DNA from 4 places in the Kitasatospora sp. NPDC057738 genome. Region 1 is predicted to be linked to each of the others. Evidence: riboswitches for the same ligand, from Rfam matches in the RefSeq annotation. Region 1 holds a riboswitch; each other region holds the start of a gene.
What was found. A riboswitch is a leader RNA that binds a small molecule or an ion and turns the genes downstream of it on or off. The one in region 1 is predicted to bind cyclic di-AMP.

Region 1 (4,618 bases):
GTGGTCTGGGCGATGTTCGAGGCGGAGACGATCGTCGGCTCCCCGCTGGACGGGCGCCCCGGACTCGGCGGCCGCTCACCGCTCGACGGCCCCGTCGAGATCGGCGGACGGCATCGGCGCTCGGCCTAGGACGGGCCGTGCGCCCCGGCCGGGCCCCCGACTCGAACGGATCCCCCGACCCGAGCGGGCCGCGCGCCCAGGACGGACCATGCGCCGGGCGGCGCACGGCCGGTCGACGGAAGCCCCGGGAGGACCGCACCCCGGGCCCTTCCACCCGGCCCCGCCGAGGACTTCCGGTCCAGTGCGGACACCTCCGGAGCGGACGCGCCCGAAGCGGAGACCGCCGGTGAAGAGGCCCCCGGAAGAGACAAAGACAAAGGCCGTCGTGGTGTCGGCACCCACGACGGCCCCCCGATGATGGAGCACGGCGGTCGGTCAGACCGCCAGGTGGTCGAACTCCCCGTCCTTGGCCCCCAGCAGCAGGGCGGCGATCTCGGCCCGGGTGTAGATGAGGGCCGGGCCGTCCGGGAACCGCGAGTTGCGCATCGCCACATCGCCGCCGGGCAGGGCCGCGAACTCGACGCAGTTGCCCTGGGAGTTGCTGTGCCGGCTCTTCTGCCAGACCACCCCCTGGAGATCGGCGGCGGCCATCCCGTTGTAGGTGTCGTACGAGCCGTGCGTGTCCTGCGAGTCGTGCATAGAAATCTCCCGAAGAGCTTCCGGAGTTGTCGTCCAGCGCGGCGCCCCCGGCACCGTCGAAACGAACGGACCGGCCCCGTACCGGTCCGGCACAACGCCTCACTTGACGCGATGATAGCTGCAGTGCACGTGCATCAGCACGGGACGTTGCAGGTGCACGTGGCCTTTTGTCCGCAGCCGCGAACTCTTCACGGACCCTTCTCCTGACGGTACGTAAACGGACATAGCCGATGAATCGTCGGGCGCGCGATAACCGGCCGTGAGCGCCTCCCCGCTGAATGTTGATCTTCGAATGCCGGGAGTCGCACCCCCGTGACCCTCCGTCAAACCATCCTCATGCTGTGAGACATCTCACGCGCCCCAGGTGCAACGCCGGCCCCCTCGGGTCGCGTCGAGGCAACCACCGGCGGTCGCGCGGGGATTGGGAGCGGAATGTCCGGATTGTAGGCAAAGTGCCCGGACCGGCGCCGGAGACGCACCGGGCTCCGGACCGCGACCGCGTGAAACCCACTCGGCAGCCGACTGCAAGCCGGACGGGCAGATGTCCTACGATCTCCGGCATGAGCACCGCAGCCATCCCGGGCGCGCCACTGCCCGTCCGTACTCCAGGCTCCCGTGCGCGGGGGCGCCACCGTCGTCCCGAGCGCCCCGAGATCCCGGCCGGCGCCCCGGCCCTGGTGCTCGCCGTGCCCGCGACCGCCGGGCCCGAGTCCCGCTCGGTCGTCGAGGAGTTGCTCTCGATCGTCCGCACCGAGCAGAACGGCGTCCGGACCGCGGTCGGCTACCTGCCGGGCAACGGCGGCGAGGGCGCGGGCGGCGAGGACCGCACCGTGGCCGAGCTGCTGGCCATGGCGGCCGAGGCCGGGCTGCCGACGCCCGTCCTGGTCCCGCTGGTGCCCGGCCCGCACACCTTCCTGACCGAGCTTCACGCGCTCGCCGCCGAGTACGGCGCGCCCGTCACCGACCCGCTGGGCCCGCACCCGCTGCTGGCCGAGGCCGTGCACGTCCGGCTGTCCGAGGCCGGGCTGGCCCGGGCCGACCGCGCCCGGCTGTTCGCCATCGCGACCGCCGCGGACGGCGTGGTGCTGACCACCGTCGGCGGCGAGGACGCGGCCGCGGCGGCCGGCATCACCGGCGTGCTGCTGGCCGCCCGACTGGCCGTGCCGGTCGTCGCCGCCGCGCTCGACGTGCCCGGCTCGGTGGCCGCGGCCGTCAACCACCTCAGGGACACCGGCTCGCAGCGCCCGGCGCTGGCCCCGCTGGTGATCGGCCCGGAGGCGGACTCCGAGCTGCTCGCCACCGCCGCCGAGGAGACCGGCTGCCCGTCGGCCGCGCCGCTGGGCTCGTACCCGTCGGTCGGCCAGCTGATCGCCTCCACCTACCTGGCGGCGCTGCCCGCGCCGTCCCCGGAGGACCTGGCACGGGCCGAGGCGGAGGCGGCGGCCGCCGCCGAGGCCGAGGGGGCCCTGGAGGGCGTCCGCGGCGCCCACGCGGCCTCCCAGGGGCCCGCAGGGCGGTAGTCGACGTCGCGCGCCGGTTCGCGCGCTCCGAAGGGCCCGGAACGGCATGCGTTCCGGGCCCTTCGGTTTTGCTCCGCCCGCCCGTGGCCGTCCCGCGCGGAAGTCGGACGGCGGCGAAGTGGAATGTCCGTTCTGGCCTTTTTGAAAGGAAATAGGAAACGCGGTCGCGGGCGCTCGCACCACAGCCGCCGCATCATCCGCCGGGGCGCTCCGGCCCGCGATTCGACGCGCCGTCACACCACTTCTGAAGTGCTGCCAGTTGTGGGCTTCCACAACAGGGTTGCTTGAAAACGATCATTTACGATCATGGAGAGCGGCAATTTTGGCAGTTCCCACTAAACCGTGATGCGCATCACAGCCATTTGCAGTTTGAACTTAAGTCTGATTAACGTGCTCCCCGTTCGTGACCACACGAACCCGGTTCATCCGCGACGCCGAGTCCTGCCGTCGGATGTCCTGGCAGCGCGAAATCGCACCACGGCAGGAGCGGGGGACCCACAGGTAAGTCGCCCCGGACCGATCTCCGGAACGGTCCAGGGCTAGGGGTGAAGCCGCGCCCACAGCGCGGCCGGGCAACTCCAGCCCGAATCCGACAGCTCACCTCGCAGGCGTGGGAGAGGACCGCGTCTTCATGCTGCCCACCAACGGCACTCGTCTGTCCAGCCGCACCCGTCGCGTGATCGCCGCCCTCGGCGTCGCGGGCGTCGGCCTCACCGTCCCCTGCATCGCCTCCGGCACCGCCTCCGCCGCCACCGTCGCCACCTGGGACAAGGTCGCCCAGTGCGAGAGCGGCGGCAACTGGAGCATCAACACCGGCAACGGCTTCTACGGCGGCCTCCAGTTCACCTCCAGCACCTGGTCCGCCTTCGGCGGCACCGCCTTCGCGGCGCGCGCCGACCTGGCCACCAAGGACCAGCAGATCGCCGTCGCCGAGAAGGTCCTCGCCTCGCAGGGCCCCGGCGCCTGGCCGGTGTGCTCGGTCCAGGCCGGCCTCACCAAGGGCGGCGCCGCGGCCGCCGTCGACACCTCGGCGGGCTCCACCGCCGGCTCGACCACCGCCAAGCCCGCGCAGCCCGCGCAGAGCGCCAAGCCGGCCGCCCCGGCCGCCAAGCCCGCTCCGCAGACCCAGGCCCCGGCCGCCAAGCCCGCCGCGCCCGCCCAGGACGGCACGCAGGCCAGCACCGACTCCACCGCCTCCGGAAACCGGAGCGACTGGGTCCAGAAGCGCCAGCAGCAGGCCCAGAACGGCGACTACACCGTGGTCGAGGGCGACTGGCTGTCCGCGATCGCCGACCAGCACAAGGTGCAGGGCGGCTGGCAGCGGCTGTACGAGCTCAACCGCGGCACCCTGACCGAGGGTCCGGACAGCATCTACCCGGGCCAGCAGCTGTCCTTCGGCGGCAACGGCCAGGCCCAGGCCGGCCAGTCCGCCACCGGCAAGTCCGGCTCGGACTTCACCTGGTTCGACCGCTCGCAGAAGTCCGGCCAGTCCGCGAACGGCGGTGCCGTGAACGCCCAGCCGACCGCGCAGGCCCAGACCCCGGCCGCCAAGCCGTCCACCAAGCCGGCCGCCAAGCCCGCTCCGCAGACCCAGGCTCCGGCCCAGACCCAGACCCAGACCCAGACCCAGACTCCGGCCGCCACCGGCAGCATGGCCGCCGCGGTCTCCTTCGCCGAGTCGAAGGTCGGTCAGGCGTACGTCTACGGCGGCACCGGCAACGGTGGCTGGGACTGCTCCGGCCTGACCCAGGCCGCGCTGCGCGCCGCGGGCGTCTCCGTCCCGCGCGTCGCCGCCGACCAGGCCGCCGCCAGCACCCACGTCTCGCTGGACAGCCTCCAGCCGGGCGACCTGCTGTTCTGGTCCAACAACGGCAAGGACTCCGGCGTCTACCACGTCGCGATCTACGTCGGCAACGGCAAGTACGTCGAGGCCGCCAATCCGAGCTCGGGCGTCCGCGAGCAGAGCATCGCCAACTGGGCCCCGGACTTCGCCGGCCGGGTCTGAGAACGGCGAACAGCCGACGGACGGCGGACGACGGATAACAGCTGACAGATAACAGATTTCATCATCTGTCAGCTGTCGTCCGAACGTTGACCGCCCACGCCCCCGGGGAGAGTCTGGTCGCTCCTCCCCGGGGGTTCCGGCATGCCTCCGGCCGTACCTCGTGGCAAATCCCCGCGGTGAAGCTCCGTGCTGAATCCCCACGGCGAATCCCCATGGCGAAGCCCCTGCTGAATCCCCACGACGAATCCCCGTGGTGAATCCCCGCCCCAACGGGCATGCTGCTGCTCTGCACCCGAGGAGGAGTCACATGGCCCAGGTCACCGTCACCCTCGACGCGAACCTCGCGATCGACGCGATGTTGCTCTCCGGCACCAAGAACCCGCAGGACGCCGTC
Region 2 (4,618 bases), on a different contig from region 1:
GTGCGGTTCAGCCGGACCGGGGAGACGGCCGACGAGCTGATCCGCCGTCTGGTGCGGGCCGAGCCGCAGGGCCGTCCGGTGGTGGTGGTGTCCACCGACCGGGAGGTCGCGGACGGCGTGCGGAAGGCGGGCGCGCGCCCCGTGGCCTCGGTGCTGCTGCTGAACCGGCTGGCGCGCCCCTGACCCCGAGCGGCCGTGCGATGCCTGGTCAGGAGTGGTTCCGGGATGGTGTGCGGGTCCCGTGTCGTCAGTGTGCGGACCGGAGTTCACACCTTCGGGGGAGTGGCAAAACGGATAGATCTTCACTAGGGTCTGGCGTCAAACCTATTTTCCGGAATCTCATCCCATCAGGTGAGTCCGTTGGAAGAAGGAGCAGGACCCTTGGCCTCCCACCGCCGTCCCAAGCAGCCGAGCCGCGCGCGGATCTCCGTGCTCACCGCTGCTGCTGCGACCGCGGTCGCCCTCTCCGCCCAGGTGGCCGCGCACGCCGCGCCGCAGCCGAACAAAACGGACGTCAAGGCGCAGATCGACCAGCTCCAGGAGGAGCAGGAGCAGGCGGCGGAGAAGTACAACGGCGCCAAGGAGCGGGCCGACCAGCTGCGCAAGCAGGCCGACCAGCTGCAGGACCAGGTGGCCCGCAGCCAGGAGCAGATGACCCAGCTCCAGGGCGGCCTCGCCGAGGTGGCGGGCGAGCAGTACCGCACCGGCGGCATCGACCCGTCCGTCCAGCTGATGCTCACCTCCGACCCGTCCGGCTACCTGGAGAAGGCCTCCACCGTCCAGCAGGCCAGCAGCAGCCAGGCCGAGGCGCTCAAGGGGCTGCTGGACCAGCAGCGCCGGCTGGACCAGGAGAAGGTCGAGGCCTCCGCCGTGCTCGCCTCGCTGGACACCACCACCAAGGACCTGAACCAGGCCAAGGCGGACGTCAACACCAAGCTGAAGGCCGCCCAGGACCTGCTGAACTCGCTGAGCGCCACCGACCGCGCCGCGCTGAAGGCCCAGCAGGCGCAGGACGACCGCGCCTCGCGCGGCAGCGACCGGGTCGACCTCAGCAGCCTGCCGCCGGCCAGCGGCTACGCGGCCGTGGCGATGGCCAAGGCGATGAGCAAGCAGGGCTCGCCGTACGTGTGGGGCGCCACCGGCTCGACCACCTTCGACTGCTCGGGCCTGATGGTCTGGGCGTACGGGCAGGCGGGCGTCTCGCTGCCGCGCACCTCGCAGGAGCAGGGCCACTACGGCACCCGGGTGCCCTCGCTGGACCAGGCCCAGCCGGGCGACCTGGTGGTCTACGGCAACGACATGCACCACGTCGGGATGTACATCGGCAACGGCATGGTGGTCCACGCGCCGCACACCGGTGACGTGGTGAAGGTGATGAAGGCCGACGCGATGTCGATCAACACCATCCGCCGGGTCTGACGGCCCGACACGCCCGCGGGGCCCTTCCGGGGGCTGTGAAAAGCGCCACCCCTCGTTCGGGGGTGGCGTTCGGCTTTCCGTCCCTTCGCGACCACATGCTGAGAACTGATCAGCCATCTGTGTGCCAGTGGTCACCATCGGTCATTTTCACAGAAGAACTTGGGAAATCTTTGGTCTTTTTTCTGACAAGGATTTGAACCGATCACGGTTCAGTTACTAGGGTCGTGCCCTGAACCACCGCACTGTCGATCGCCCAGCCAGGGTGGCGGCGGTGGTTACCGTCGAGTTCGTGAGGCAGCGGGGCAGGTCGAAGCGACTGCCCGACAGGGGAGCCCAGTGTTTTGGGGGCGCTGCGGAGCGGAGCCGGGGAACCACGTTCCTCCGGGGTGAATCGACGCCAGGTCGGCCGATGGAACGGCCGTGAGGCGTCGTAGGGCATGCTTCCGGCCCGAACCCGTCAGCTCACCCGGTAGGCGGACGTAGGAAGAAGGAGTCCGCCTTCGTGGCGTCCCATCGTCGTCCCAAGCCCGCAGGCCGCGCCCGGGTCTCGATCCTGACCGGTGTCGCCGCGGCAGCCGTCGTCCTCTCCGCGCAAGGCGCCCACGCCGACCCGCAGCCGACCAAGGAACAGGTCAAGGGGCAGGTCGACCAGCTCAACGAGCAGGCCGAGATCGCGACCGAGAACTACAACGCGGCCCAGGCCAAGCAGCAGGAGCTGGAGAAGCAGGTCTCCGGCATGCAGGACCAGGTGGCCCGTCAGCAGGCCCAGGTCACCGAGCTCCAGGGCGGCCTGGCCGAGATCGCCGGCGAGCAGTACCGCAACGGGGGCATATCCCCGACCGTCCAGCTGATGTTCTCCTCCAGCCCGGACACCTTCCTCAGCCAGGCCGACGCGCTGAACCAGGCCGGCAGCACCCAGAAGGGTCAGCTGAAGGAGCTCCAGGAGCAGCAGCGCAAGCTCGACCAGGACCGCAACGAGGCCCAGGGCAAGCTCGCCGAGCTGGAGTCGACCACCCAGCAGCTGAAGGCCTCCAAGGAGGAGGTCCAGGGCAAGCTGAAGGCGGCCCAGGACCTGCTCAACACGCTGACCGAGCAGGAGCGCCAGGCGCTGCGCCAGGCCGAGGAGAAGGCCGCGGCCGACGCCAAGGCCAAGGCCGACGCCGCCCAGGCCCAGCAGCAGCAGGCCGACCGCGCCTCCCGCGACAACAGCCGCGGCGACCTCGCGGCCGGCTCGACCGCCTCGGCCGGCTCGACCGCCTCCTCCCCGGTGAAGGTGGCCCCGGGCAGCTCGCGCGGCGCCGCCGCGCTCTCGGCCGCCGCCTCCAAGATCGGCAGCCCGTACGTCTGGGGCGCCACCGGCCCGGGCTCCTTCGACTGCTCCGGCCTGATGGTCTGGGCGTTCAACCAGGCGGGCGTGTCGCTGCCGCGCACCTCGCAGGCGCAGGCCTCGGCCGGCACCCGGATCGGCTCGGACATCTCCCAGGCCCAGCCCGGCGACCTGCTGATCTTCTACACCGACGCCCACCACGTCGGCATCTACGCGGGCAACGGCCAGGTGCTGCACGCGCCCAAGCCGGGCGCGTCGGTGCGCTACGAGGCCGTCACCAACATGCCGCTGGCCTCCATCGTGCGGGTCTGATCACCGCTCGGACGTTTCCAGGCCCGGCCTCCCCCAGGGGAGGCCGGGCCTGCGGTTTTTCCTGCGGCTTTTCCCGAGGGCCGATCAAATGTCCGACAACAGCCTGAATATTCGGGTTGGCAGGGGTTTGGACTCGCTTGCCCTGACTCGCTAACGTCTGCCACCGGACTCCCGCTCGACGGCCGCCCGTCCCGGTGCGGCGGCGGGAGCCGCGCCGCAGGATTGGAGCCGCTGCCGCCATGCCCGTGCACCGCCGTTCCCAACTGCTCGCCCGGGCGCTGGTGCTGACCGCGGCCGCCGCCACCGCCCTGGGTGTGGCTGCCGGAGGCAGCGCCCAGGCCGCCCCCGGCAGCCCCGACCCGGGCGACCGCCAGGACGTCAAGACGCAGGTGGAACAGCTGTACGACGAGGCCGAGCAGGCGTCCGAGAAGGCCAACGCGGCGCAGGAGGCCCAGCGGCGGCTCCAGGGCGAGACCACGATCCTCCAGGGCGAGATCGCCGTGGCCCAGGACCAGCTCAACGGGCTGCGGGGCGACCTCGCGACGGTGGCCGGGGCCGAGTACCGCGGCGGCGGGATGACCCAGACCGCCCAGCTCATCCTCTCGCCCGACCCGGAGGGCTACCTGTCCCGCGCCCGCGCCCTGGGCCAGGCCGCCGCGCGCCAGCAGGAGACCCTGCACGAGCTGGTCGCCCGGCAGCGCCGGCTCGACCAGCGCCGGACCGAGGCGGCCGGCAAGCTCGACGAGCTGGACCGGACCCGCCGCTCGCTCGCCGACAGCAAGCAGCAGATCCAGCAGCGGCTGGCCAGGGCGCAGAAGCTGCTGAACGGTCTGGGCGCCGCCGAGCGGGCCCGGCTGACGGTCCAGGACGCCCGGGACGCCGAGCAGCGCGCCACCCGGGGCACCGACCGGCTGGACCTCGGCACCGCCCCGCCCGCCTCCGAGCGCGGGGCCGCCGCGCTGGCCGCCGCGGTGCGGATGATCGGCTCCCCGTACGTCTACGGGGCCACCGGCCCGCACGCGTTCGACTGCTCCGGTCTGATGTACTACAGCTGGCGGCAGGCCGGAGTGACCCTGCCGCGCACCTCGCAGGCCCAGGCGTACGCCGGGCAGCGGGTCAGCCTGTCCGAAGCGCGACCGGGAGACCTGGTGATCTTCTACCGGGACATGCACCACGTCGGCATGTACGCCGGCGGCGGCGTGATCGTGCACGCCCCCCGCCCGGGCGCCAAGGTCCGCTACGAGAGCGTCACCGCCATGCCGGTCTCCGGGGTGGTCCGGCTCTGAACGCCCCGCCGTCCGGCCCCGCCGACCCCACTGGCCCCGCCGGTATATCCGGCTCCCGCCCCCGCCGGACGCTGTCCCGGCGGGGCGCGCTGCTGCTCGCGGCCGGTGGGCTGGCCCAGCTGTCGCTGCCTCCGGCCGCCCCGGCGGCGCCCGCGGCCCGCTCGGCGGACCGGCACGCCGAGGTGGCCGCCGCGCTGGCGGAACGGGCGCGCTCGGCGCCGCCGTGGGCCGGGCTGCCGGTGGCCGGGGCGGGGTACCGCAACCTGGTGCTCGC
Region 3 (4,618 bases), on a different contig from region 1:
TCCGCTCGCCGTCCGGGCCGGCCACGGCGAACAGGTCGATCGGTCCGAGGTGCTTCTCGGCGGTGTCGACGAGGGCGGCGACGTCGCTGGGGCGGCGGATGTCGCCGCAGACGCCGACGACGGGGCAGCCCGGCCGGTCGAGTTCGGTGGCGAGGTCCTCGGCGATGCCGGCGTACTGGTCGGCGATGAGCATTCCGGAGGCGCCGGCGGCGGCGAACCGGCGGGCGAGTCCCGCGCCCGAACCGCCGTCGAGGACCGCGATGACGACGACTGACCCGCTGACCCGCATGGCCTGCTCCTCCCTGTGGACGACACCGCACCGGCGCCCACGCGTACTGCGGAGGATCGTAGGCACGTCCTGACCCTCCGCAACAGGGATTACCCCGCAGGTGACCAGGCTCACGCCCGCACCGCGGCCAAGAGTCGGCCAAGAGCTGTCCATTGACCGTCCGCGGACAGTCAACGGGCCGTCCATGAACCGTCCATGGGCCGTCCACGGAACATCGGCAGGACGGCCGCGGACCGTCGGCGGGAGGAGCGGCGGCCCGCCGGAGCGGGGCGTGCCCGTCGCACCGGATACGGTCGGTCCATGCCAGCTCAGCCCGACTCCGCCCGGCCCGCCGCCACGCCGTCCGACGCCACCGCCCCGCAGCTGTTCACCTGGGAGTTCGCCTCCGACCCGTACCCCGCCTACGCCTGGCTGCGCGAGCACGCCCCGGTGCACCGCACCACGCTGCCGAGCGGGGTGGAGGCCTGGCTGGTGACCCGGTACGCGGACGCCCGGCAGGCGCTCGCGGACAGCCGGCTGTCGAAGAACCCGGCGCACCACAGCGAGCAGGCGCACCGCACCGGCCGGGTGGGCATCCCGGGGGAGCGGCAGGCGGACCTGATGACCCACCTGCTGAACATCGACCCGCCGGACCACACCCGGCTGCGCAGGCTGGTGTCGAAGGCGTTCACCCCGCGCCGGGTGGCGGAGTTCGAGCCGCGGGTGCAGCAGCTCACCGACCGGCTGATCGACGGCTTCGCGCAGCGCGGTTCGGCGGACCTGATCCACGAGTTCGCCTTCCCGCTCCCCATCTACGCGATCTGCGACCTGCTGGGCGTGCCGGCCGAGGACCAGGACGACTTCCGGGACTGGGCCGGGATGATGGTGCGCCACACGAAGCCGGGCCACGGCGGCGGGCAGCGCGGCGGCGTGGGGCGGGCGGTGAAGCGGATGCGGGCGTACCTGCTGGAGCTGATCCACCGCAAGCGAGCGGACCTCGGGGACGACCTGATCTCGGGCCTGATCCGGGCCAGTGACCACGGTGAGCACCTGACCGAGAACGAGGCCGCGGCGATGGCCTTCATCCTCCTGTTCGCGGGTTTCGAGACCACCGTGAACCTGATCGGCAACGGCACGTACGCCCTGCTGCGCAATCCGGAGCAGCGCCGGTTGCTGCAGGAGTCGGTGGCCCGCGGGGAGAGCGCGCTGCTGGAGACCGGGATCGAGGAACTCCTGCGATACGACGGGCCGGTGGAGATGGCGACCTGGCGGTTCGCGACCCGTCCGCTGACCATCGGCGGGGTGGACATCCCGGTCGGCGACCCGGTGCTGGTGGTGCTCGCCGCGGCGGACCGCGACCCGGCCCGGTTCGCGGCCGAGAACACCCTGGACCTGGCCCGGACGGACAACCCCCACCTGGGCTTCGGGCACGGCATCCACTACTGCATCGGCGCTCCGCTCGCCCGCTTGGAGGGTCGTGCCGCGCTGACCACGCTGCTTTCCCGGCTGCCCGATCTCCGGCTCGCGGAAAACGCGGACGACCTGCGGTGGCGCGGTGGTCTGATCATGCGTGGGCTGCGCGAACTCCCGGTGGAATTCAGTCCGGAGCGCCGTTCCCCGCACGCCTCTCCGCAGACCCCTCCGCACGCTCCTTCGCAGGCCTCTCCGCAGGCCTCTCCGCACGCTCCTTCGCAGGCCTCTCCGCAGGCCTCTCCGCACGCTCCCGCCACGCCTCCGACGTGCTGAGATCGCCCTGACGGGACGTCGCGAACCACCTGCCGACGGGGGTGTGAACACCCATCAATCCGGACATAACACCGCCGTTGGTAGGCGATCGAACACGCGCCGTAATTATTGTGTGATATCGACGATATGAGCTTGTGATTGGTCTGATGATCTGTCTACTCTCCCTGGAGTTCGCAGCTGCGGACCTCGTACGCGGAACGCCGAGTCCTGCCCGCCGCGTCACGGGAAACCGACCAGAACCCTGGGCAGGGGCGGGGGAACCAGGTTTGTTGCCGTCTCCCCACGGCTTGGGGTGAAGCCGCCCGAGCGGAATCGTTTCCGCATACGGCGGCCGGGCCACCTCCCGGTCCGAACCCGACAGCTCACCTCGCAGGCGTGCGGAGAGGGACCTCTTCATGCTGTTCGTTGGAACTGGCCGTCACCGTCGTCGCACCCAGGCCGAGAAGGCCATCGCCGTCGCCGGTGTGGCCGGCGTCGGACTCGCGATGCCGCTCCTCACCGCCACCGGCGCCTCCGCAGCCCCCGCCTCCACCTGGGACGCCGTCGCCCAGTGCGAGGCCGGTGGCAACTGGAGCATCAACACCGGCAACGGCTTCTACGGCGGCCTCCAGTTCACCTCCAGCACCTGGAAGGCGTACGGCGGCACCGCCTACGCGCCGCAGGCCAACCAGGCCAGCAAGGCCCAGCAGATCTCGGTCGCCGAGAAGGTGCTGGCCTCGCAGGGCCCGGGTGCCTGGCCGGTCTGCTCCCAGAAGGCCGGTCTGACCAAGGGCGGCGCCCCGGCCGCGGTCGACACCTCCTCGGACGCCAAGCCGCAGTCCGCGCCCAAGCAGCAGACCCCGAAGCCCGCCGCCAAGCCGGCCGAGAAGCCGGTCGCGCAGCAGCCCGCCGCCCAGAAGCAGGCCTCGAAGCCCGCCGCGCAGCCGGTCCAGCAGGCCGCCCCGCAGCAGCAGGCGCAGCCGCAGACCCCGGGCTTCTCCGGCAAGGCCGGCTGGGACGCCGACGCCAAGGTGTACTGGTACCAGAGCAACGGCGCCTGGTACTGGACCAGCCACCAGAGCGTCTACCAGCAGTACGCCGGCCAGGCCGCCGCCCAGCCGCAGTACGCCCCGCAGGCCGCGCAGTCGGCCCCGCAGGCCACCGGCCACGACTACACCGTCCGCGCCGGTGACACCCTGTCGACCATCGCCGCCGCCCAGGGCGTGTCCGGAGGCTGGCACGCGCTGTACGAGCAGAACCACGGCACGGTCGGCGGCGACCCGAACCTGATCATGCCCGGCCAGGTGCTGCACCTCGGCTGAGCCGGCCCGCTCGACGCCTGCCCGCCCGCCGCCGGCCCGCCCGCCGCGCCCGGTGCCGACGCCGCCTCACCCCGCCGTCCGAAGGGGACCGGTCCTACCGGTCCCCTTCGTCCGCATTCGACCGCTCCGGTGGGACAAGCTGGGACAAGCAGGTGAACTACCGGTGGGTAGTGGGGCCACACGCTGAGACGGGACCGAGGCGGACGTGGCCCCGGGAGCCCGGGCGGTTAGGCTCTGGTCGTAACGACTCCGCAATCGTCCTGCTGACAGCACCACCGTCAGACCGGACCCTGCTTCCGCAAGGAGATGCCTCGTGCCGTCCATCGATGTCGTCGTAGCCCGTGAGATCCTCGACTCCCGCGGCAACCCCACGGTCGAGGTCGAGGTCGGCCTCGACGACGGCAGCACGGGTCGTGCCGCTGTCCCGTCGGGTGCTTCCACCGGTGCCTTCGAGGCGCTGGAGCTGCGTGACGGTGACAAGAACCGCTACTTCGGCAAGGGCGTCGAGAAGGCCGTCCTGGCCGTCATCGAGCAGATCGGCCCGGAGCTGGTCGGCTACGACGCCACCGAGCAGCGCCTGATCGACCAGGCCATGCTGGACCTGGACGCCACCCCGGACAAGTCCTCGCTCGGCGCCAACGCCATCCTGGGCGTCTCGCTGGCCGTCGCGCACGCCGCCTCCGAGGCCAGCGACCTGCCGCTGTTCCGCTACCTGGGCGGCCCGAACGCGCACGTCCTGCCGGTCCCGATGATGAACATCCTCAACGGTGGGTCGCACGCGGACTCCAACGTCGACATCCAGGAGTTCATGATCGCCCCGATCGGCGCGGAGTCCTTCTCCGAGGCCGTCCGCTGGGGCGTCGAGGTCTACCACACGCTCAAGGGCGTGCTGAAGGAGCGCGGCCTGTCCACCGGCCTGGGCGACGAGGGCGGCTTCGCCCCGAACCTGGACTCCAACCGCGAGGCCCTGGACCTCATCGTCGAGGCCATCGAGAAGGCCGGCTACGTGCCCGGCCGTGACGTCGCGCTGGCCCTGGACGTCGCCTCCTCCGAGTTCTACGAGGACGGCGCCTACCAGTTCGAGGGCAAGGACCTCACCGCCGCCGAGCTCATCGAGTACTACGCCGAGCTGGTCGCCGCCTACCCGCTGGTCTCCATCGAGGACCCGCTGGACGAGTCCGACTGGGACGGCTGGAAGGCCATGACCGACAAGCTGGGCGACAAGGTCCAGCTGGTCGGCGACGACCTGTTCGTCACCAACCCGGCCCGCCTGGCCCGCGGCATCGAGACCGGCACCGCCAAC
Region 4 (4,618 bases), on a different contig from region 1:
CCGGGCGGCCAGCCGGTGCAGGTCCAGGGCGCCGAAGGCGAAGTCGCAGAGCAGGCCGACGGTCTCGCCCGCGTAGCCGCGGCCCCAGGACCCGCGGGCCAGCACGCACCCGAGCTGAGCGGCGCGGTGCCCGTCCAGGGTGAGCGAGGCCTGCCCGATCGGCGTCGCGTCCGCCGGCTCCTCGGCGTCGGCGAGCCTGGTGACGGCGAGCCGGTAGGTGTCCCGCTCCTCGGCCATCGCCTCCTCCAGGTAGAGCTCGATCTGGTCGGCGCAGTCCTCCCGGCCGCTCGGCCCGAAGGGCAGGTGGCGGGTGACCTCCGGGTCGCCGAACAGCGCGTGCAGCGCGTCCACGTCGCCCTCGGTGAGGTGGTACTCGCGGACGGCCAGTCGCGGGCCGGTGAGTCGTACGGGGACCATGGCTGCCGACCCTATCCCCGCCCGGCGGCTACCGTTCGGACTATGAACGACGAAGACCTGCGGCTCGCCCCCCGCACCAAGGCCGCCGACCTGCTCGCCTGGGCGGCCGGGCAGGACCGCGCGCCGGTGGCCGAGGCGCCGCTGCGCGCGGTGCTGGCGCTGCTGGAGCTGGGCGACGGCAGGATGCACGACGGCTGGCCGGAACTGACCTCCGACGCGGTGGAGCACCTGCTGTACGAGCGGCTCCACCTGTACGTCCAACCCGCACCCGAGGAGGACCCGCTCGCCTACGGCGACGCCGTCCGGCTGCTGATCGACCACCAGCGGGCGGCCCGGCGGCTGAACGCCAAGCGCCAGGAGCGGCTGCACGAGGAGGCCGAGTGGCAGGGCGAGGTCGCGGCCGGGCTGCTGCGCCGCGCCGACCTGGTGACCTGGCCCCGGCTGTACGCGGTGCTGCTGCACGCGTACGGGGTGGACGTCACGGACGGGGCGGCGGTGCGGGACTGGCTGGCCGGCTTCGCGGAGCTCGCGGAGGAGGACCGGCTGGCCGCGTACGAGGCGCTGGTGCCGGCCGGCTGGCTGGACGAGCCGGACGAACAGGGCTGGGGCCCGGGCCGGGTGCTGTCGGTCGGCATGGCCACCGACGGCGCCCGGCGGCTGCTGGAGCAGGGCCTGATGCGGCGCAGCTACCGCAACCTGGCCGAGCTGACCGCGCAGGGGCGGCCGATGCCGGACGAACTGGCCGGGGACTTCGGGCAGTTCGAGGAGGCGGCGGTCGACGCTGCGCTCGACCTGTTCGGCGGGTGGACGGTGCCGGGACTGCCCCGGCTGCTGGTGACGGAGTTCCCGGAGCTGGCGCCGGAGCCGGGCCAGGAGGAGATCGAGGCGTACCTGGCGCAGCTGCCCGCCGAGGAGTGAGACCTCGCACGAAGGCCCCAGCCCGGAGCGGCTGCTCCGGGCCGGGGCCTTCTCGCGTGCGCGTCGGGTTCTCTCGCGCGGGTGCGCGGACCTCTCGCGGGTGCGTCGGGTTTCTCGCGCGGGTCAGGGGTTGAGGCCGCGCTGCTGGAGCCAGGGCTCCGGGTCGACCGGGGCGCCGCCGCCGGGGCGGACCTCCATGTGCAGGTGCGGCCCGGTGACGTTGCCGGTCGCGCCGACCTTGCCGATCTGCTGGCCGGGGGCGACCTTGCCGGAGCCCTTGGTGATCGAGGAGAGGTGGCAGTACCAGATCTCGGTGCCGTCGGGCAGGGTCTCGACGATCCGGTAGCCGTACGAGCCGGCCCAGCCGGCCGAGGTGATGGTGCCCTGGCCGAGCGCGTAGACCGGGGTGCCGGTGTCGGCGGCGAAGTCCAGGCCGGTGTGCAGGTTGGCCCAGTAGCGGGCGCTCTGGCCGTAGTGGGCGGAGAGCCGGTAGTCCTTCACCGGGAGGGTGAGGGCGGCGGCCTTGACCCGCTCGGCCTCCTCGGCGGCGCGCTTGGCCTCGGCCTCCTTGGCGACGGCCTTGGCCTCCGCCTCCTGCGCGGCCTGGAGCCGGGCAGTCTCCTCGGCGGCGGTGCGCTGGCTGTCGGCCTGGTGCTGGATGCGGGCGGCGAGCGCGAGGCCGGGGTCGGCGGAGAGGGCGACCGGGGTCTCGTCCGGGGCCTCGACGGCGGGGGCGGCGGCCGGGGTCGCCGAGGCGAAGCCGGTGGCGCCCAGGGTGGCGGCGACGGCGGTGACGCCGAGCAGTGGGGAGGCTCCGCGGGTCTGACGCGGCATCCGGTGGCGGTTGGTCTCGACCTCCGCGGGGAAGTCCTCCGGGCCGAAGGCCTCGGGGCCGTCCGTGCCGGGGTGGTCGAGGAGCTGGGTACCGGCTGCGAAGCCGGCCGGGTGTGCCGGGGTGTGCGTCGACGCCACGGAGGCGCGCTCCTTTCCTTCCTTCGCGCCTACCGGGTTAGCTGACGGGTTCGGAGCAGGAAGGTCTCCTACGGCTGGGCCGGAGCCCCGCCGATTCACCCCAAGGAACATGGTTCCCCGGCTCCCTGACCTGCCCGGAGGCGGGTCGGCGGGATTAGGCGACGGCGCACGGTGCCGTCTGGGTACGGCGTTGACAACCGCGCTGCGTTATCAAACGTTAATCCTAGGAGGCTCTGATTCCAAGCCATCCGTTCGGAGCAGCCTAGGGCAAAGTGATCGGACGTCAACGAACGACACCGGCGAACACCCCCCTCGCGCACGGCCCCATCTGAGTACTCCTACTCATGTGCGCCCCGGCCGGGCGGCCACATCCTGGCGCCATGAGCACATCGATGCAGACCCGCACCACGGCCGCGTACCACATCCAGGCCGTCCTCTCCTTCGCCCTGTCGGGCGTCGCCCTCGCCGTCGGGATCGCCTACCTGCCGGTCGGCGGATGGACCAGGGCCTTCCTCGGGATCGGCCTCCTCTACACCGTCACCTCGGCGTTCACCCTGGCGAAGGTGATCCGGGACCGGCAGGAGTCCAACGAGATGGTCACCCGGGTGGACCAGGCCAGGCTGGAGAAGCTGCTCAGCGAGCACGACCCGTTCAAGGTGGAGGGAGTCTGATCGCTCCTTCCTCTCCTCCCGCTCCTCCCGCTCCACCCCTCACCCGGCCGTTCGCTTGACGGCTAAGGCTATTAGCCTTAGCTTTATGGCTATCGGCCCGCACGCCGATGTCCCGCACCGGCGGCCCGAGGAGGACCCCATGAACGGCACCATCACCCCGAGCACCCAGTACCTGACCGTTCCCGGCGGCCGGATCGCCTTCGACGACACCCGGCGGGGCGACGGCACCCCCGTCGTCCTGCTCCCGGGCATGCTCGACAGCCGGGCCGCCTACCGGCACCTGCGCCCGCTGCTCGTCGCCGCCGGCCACCGCGTCGTCACCGTGGACCTGCGGGGCTTCGGCGAGTCCTCCGTCGAGTGGGACGACTACGGCCCGGCCGCGATCGCCGGCGACGTCCTCGCCCTGCTCGACCACCTCGGCATCGAGCGCGCCGTCCTCGCCGGGAACTCCTACACCGGGGCGACCGTCGTCAGGGCCGCCGGGGACGCGCCCGAGCGGGTCGCCGGGATCGTCCTGCTCAACGCCTTCGTCGAGAACCCGCCGCCGGGCGCCCTGATGCGCGGCGTCATGGGCCTGATGGGCGCCGCCCTCGTCCACTGGCCGGCCTCCTGGGGCTTCTACCTGCGCCGGATGGCCTTCCCGGGCGCCAAGCCCGCCGACTTCGACGCGTACGTGGACGGACTGGTCGCCGCGCTGCGCACCCCGGGGCGCAAGACCGCCACCCGCGGGTACGTCCACGGCGACTCGGCGCCGGTCGGCTGGACGGCCGCGGTGCGGTGCCCGGCGCTGGTGGTCATGGGCAGCAAGGACCCCGACTTCCCGAAGCCGGAGCTCGTCGCCGACCGGCAGGCCGCCGCGCTCGGCGCGCGCAAGGTGATGATCGAGGGGTCTGGGCACTACCCGATGGCCGACAACCCGGCGGCCACCGCCTACGCCCTGCTGCCGTTCCTCGCCGAGCTCGGCTGAGCCCCGCCCGGCCCCGCCGCCCGTTCCTGCCCGACCCCGCCCGATCCACCCGACGTCATCCGTACGGAGAGCCCGAACCCATGCCCCGCGTAGGACTGACCCCCGACCAGGTCGTCGACCACGCCCTCGCCCTCATCGACGAGCAGGGCGCCGAGGCCCTCACGCTGGCCTCCGTCGCCGCCCGGGCCGGGGTCGCCACCCCCTCGCTGTACAAGCACGTCAGCGGCGGCCTCGCCGAACTGCGGCTGCTGATCGCCGTACGGGTCACCGGGGACCTGGCCGACCGGCTGGCCGAGGCGGCCGTCGGGCGCAGCGGGGACGACGCCGTCGCCGCCGTGCTGCGTGCCTACCACGCGTACGCCACCGCGCACCCGCACCGCTACAACGCCCTCCCCCAGGCCCCGCAGCCCGACGACGACCTGGCCCGCGCGGGCGCCCGGCTCGTCGGCGTGATCATCGCCGTCCTGCGGGAGTACGGCCTCGAAGGTTCCGAGGCGATCCACGCCGCCCGCACCGTCCGCTCCCTCGCCCACGGCTTCGCCTCCCTCACCACCGCCGGCGGCTTCCGGCTGGCCGAGGACCTCGCCACCACCCACGACCGCCTCATCGCCACCCTCACCACCGGCCTCCGCGCCTGGCCCGCGCAGGAGGCCGGCGCGGACGGCCACCTCTC

Region 2: another riboswitch for cyclic di-AMP. It lies ahead of ACFVGO_RS29895 (NlpC/P60 family protein); the one in region 1 lies ahead of ACFVGO_RS16105 (transglycosylase family protein).
Region 3: another riboswitch for cyclic di-AMP. It lies ahead of ACFVGO_RS26925 (transglycosylase family protein); the one in region 1 lies ahead of ACFVGO_RS16105 (transglycosylase family protein).
Region 4: another riboswitch for cyclic di-AMP. It lies ahead of ACFVGO_RS30145 (M23 family metallopeptidase); the one in region 1 lies ahead of ACFVGO_RS16105 (transglycosylase family protein).

The regions. Positions count from the first base shown of each region.
Region 1 covers NZ_JBHVJT010000025.1:13,427-18,044, forward strand. The annotation lists gene ACFVGO_RS16090 (ATP-binding protein) at 1-129, shown strand, start outside; gene ACFVGO_RS16095 (DUF397 domain-containing protein) at 436-699, opposite strand; gene ACFVGO_RS16100 (hypothetical protein) at 1,260-2,219, shown strand; cyclic di-AMP (ydaO/yuaA leader) riboswitch at 2,673-2,843, shown strand; gene ACFVGO_RS16105 (transglycosylase family protein) at 2,830-4,224, shown strand; gene ACFVGO_RS16110 (hypothetical protein) at 4,532-4,618, shown strand, end outside.
Region 2 covers NZ_JBHVJT010000067.1:14,789-19,406, reverse strand. The annotation lists gene ACFVGO_RS29905 (NYN domain-containing protein) at 1-183, shown strand, start outside; gene ACFVGO_RS29900 (NlpC/P60 family protein) at 382-1,419, shown strand; cyclic di-AMP (ydaO/yuaA leader) riboswitch at 1,758-1,911, shown strand; gene ACFVGO_RS29895 (NlpC/P60 family protein) at 1,922-3,058, shown strand; gene ACFVGO_RS29890 (NlpC/P60 family protein) at 3,298-4,344, shown strand; gene ACFVGO_RS29885 (hypothetical protein) at 4,527-4,618, shown strand, end outside.
Region 3 covers NZ_JBHVJT010000055.1:15,333-19,950, forward strand. The annotation lists gene ACFVGO_RS26915 (SDR family NAD(P)-dependent oxidoreductase) at 1-289, opposite strand, end outside; gene ACFVGO_RS26920 (cytochrome P450) at 590-2,014, shown strand; cyclic di-AMP (ydaO/yuaA leader) riboswitch at 2,236-2,404, shown strand; gene ACFVGO_RS26925 (transglycosylase family protein) at 2,410-3,315, shown strand; gene eno (phosphopyruvate hydratase) at 3,629-4,618, shown strand, end outside.
Region 4 covers NZ_JBHVJT010000068.1:9,522-14,139, forward strand. The annotation lists gene ACFVGO_RS30135 (GNAT family protein) at 1-417, opposite strand, end outside; gene ACFVGO_RS30140 (hypothetical protein) at 460-1,335, shown strand; gene ACFVGO_RS30145 (M23 family metallopeptidase) at 1,459-2,307, opposite strand; cyclic di-AMP (ydaO/yuaA leader) riboswitch at 2,320-2,478, opposite strand; gene ACFVGO_RS30150 (YiaA/YiaB family inner membrane protein) at 2,688-2,978, shown strand; gene ACFVGO_RS30155 (alpha/beta hydrolase) at 3,118-3,945, shown strand; gene ACFVGO_RS30160 (TetR/AcrR family transcriptional regulator) at 4,026-4,618, shown strand, end outside.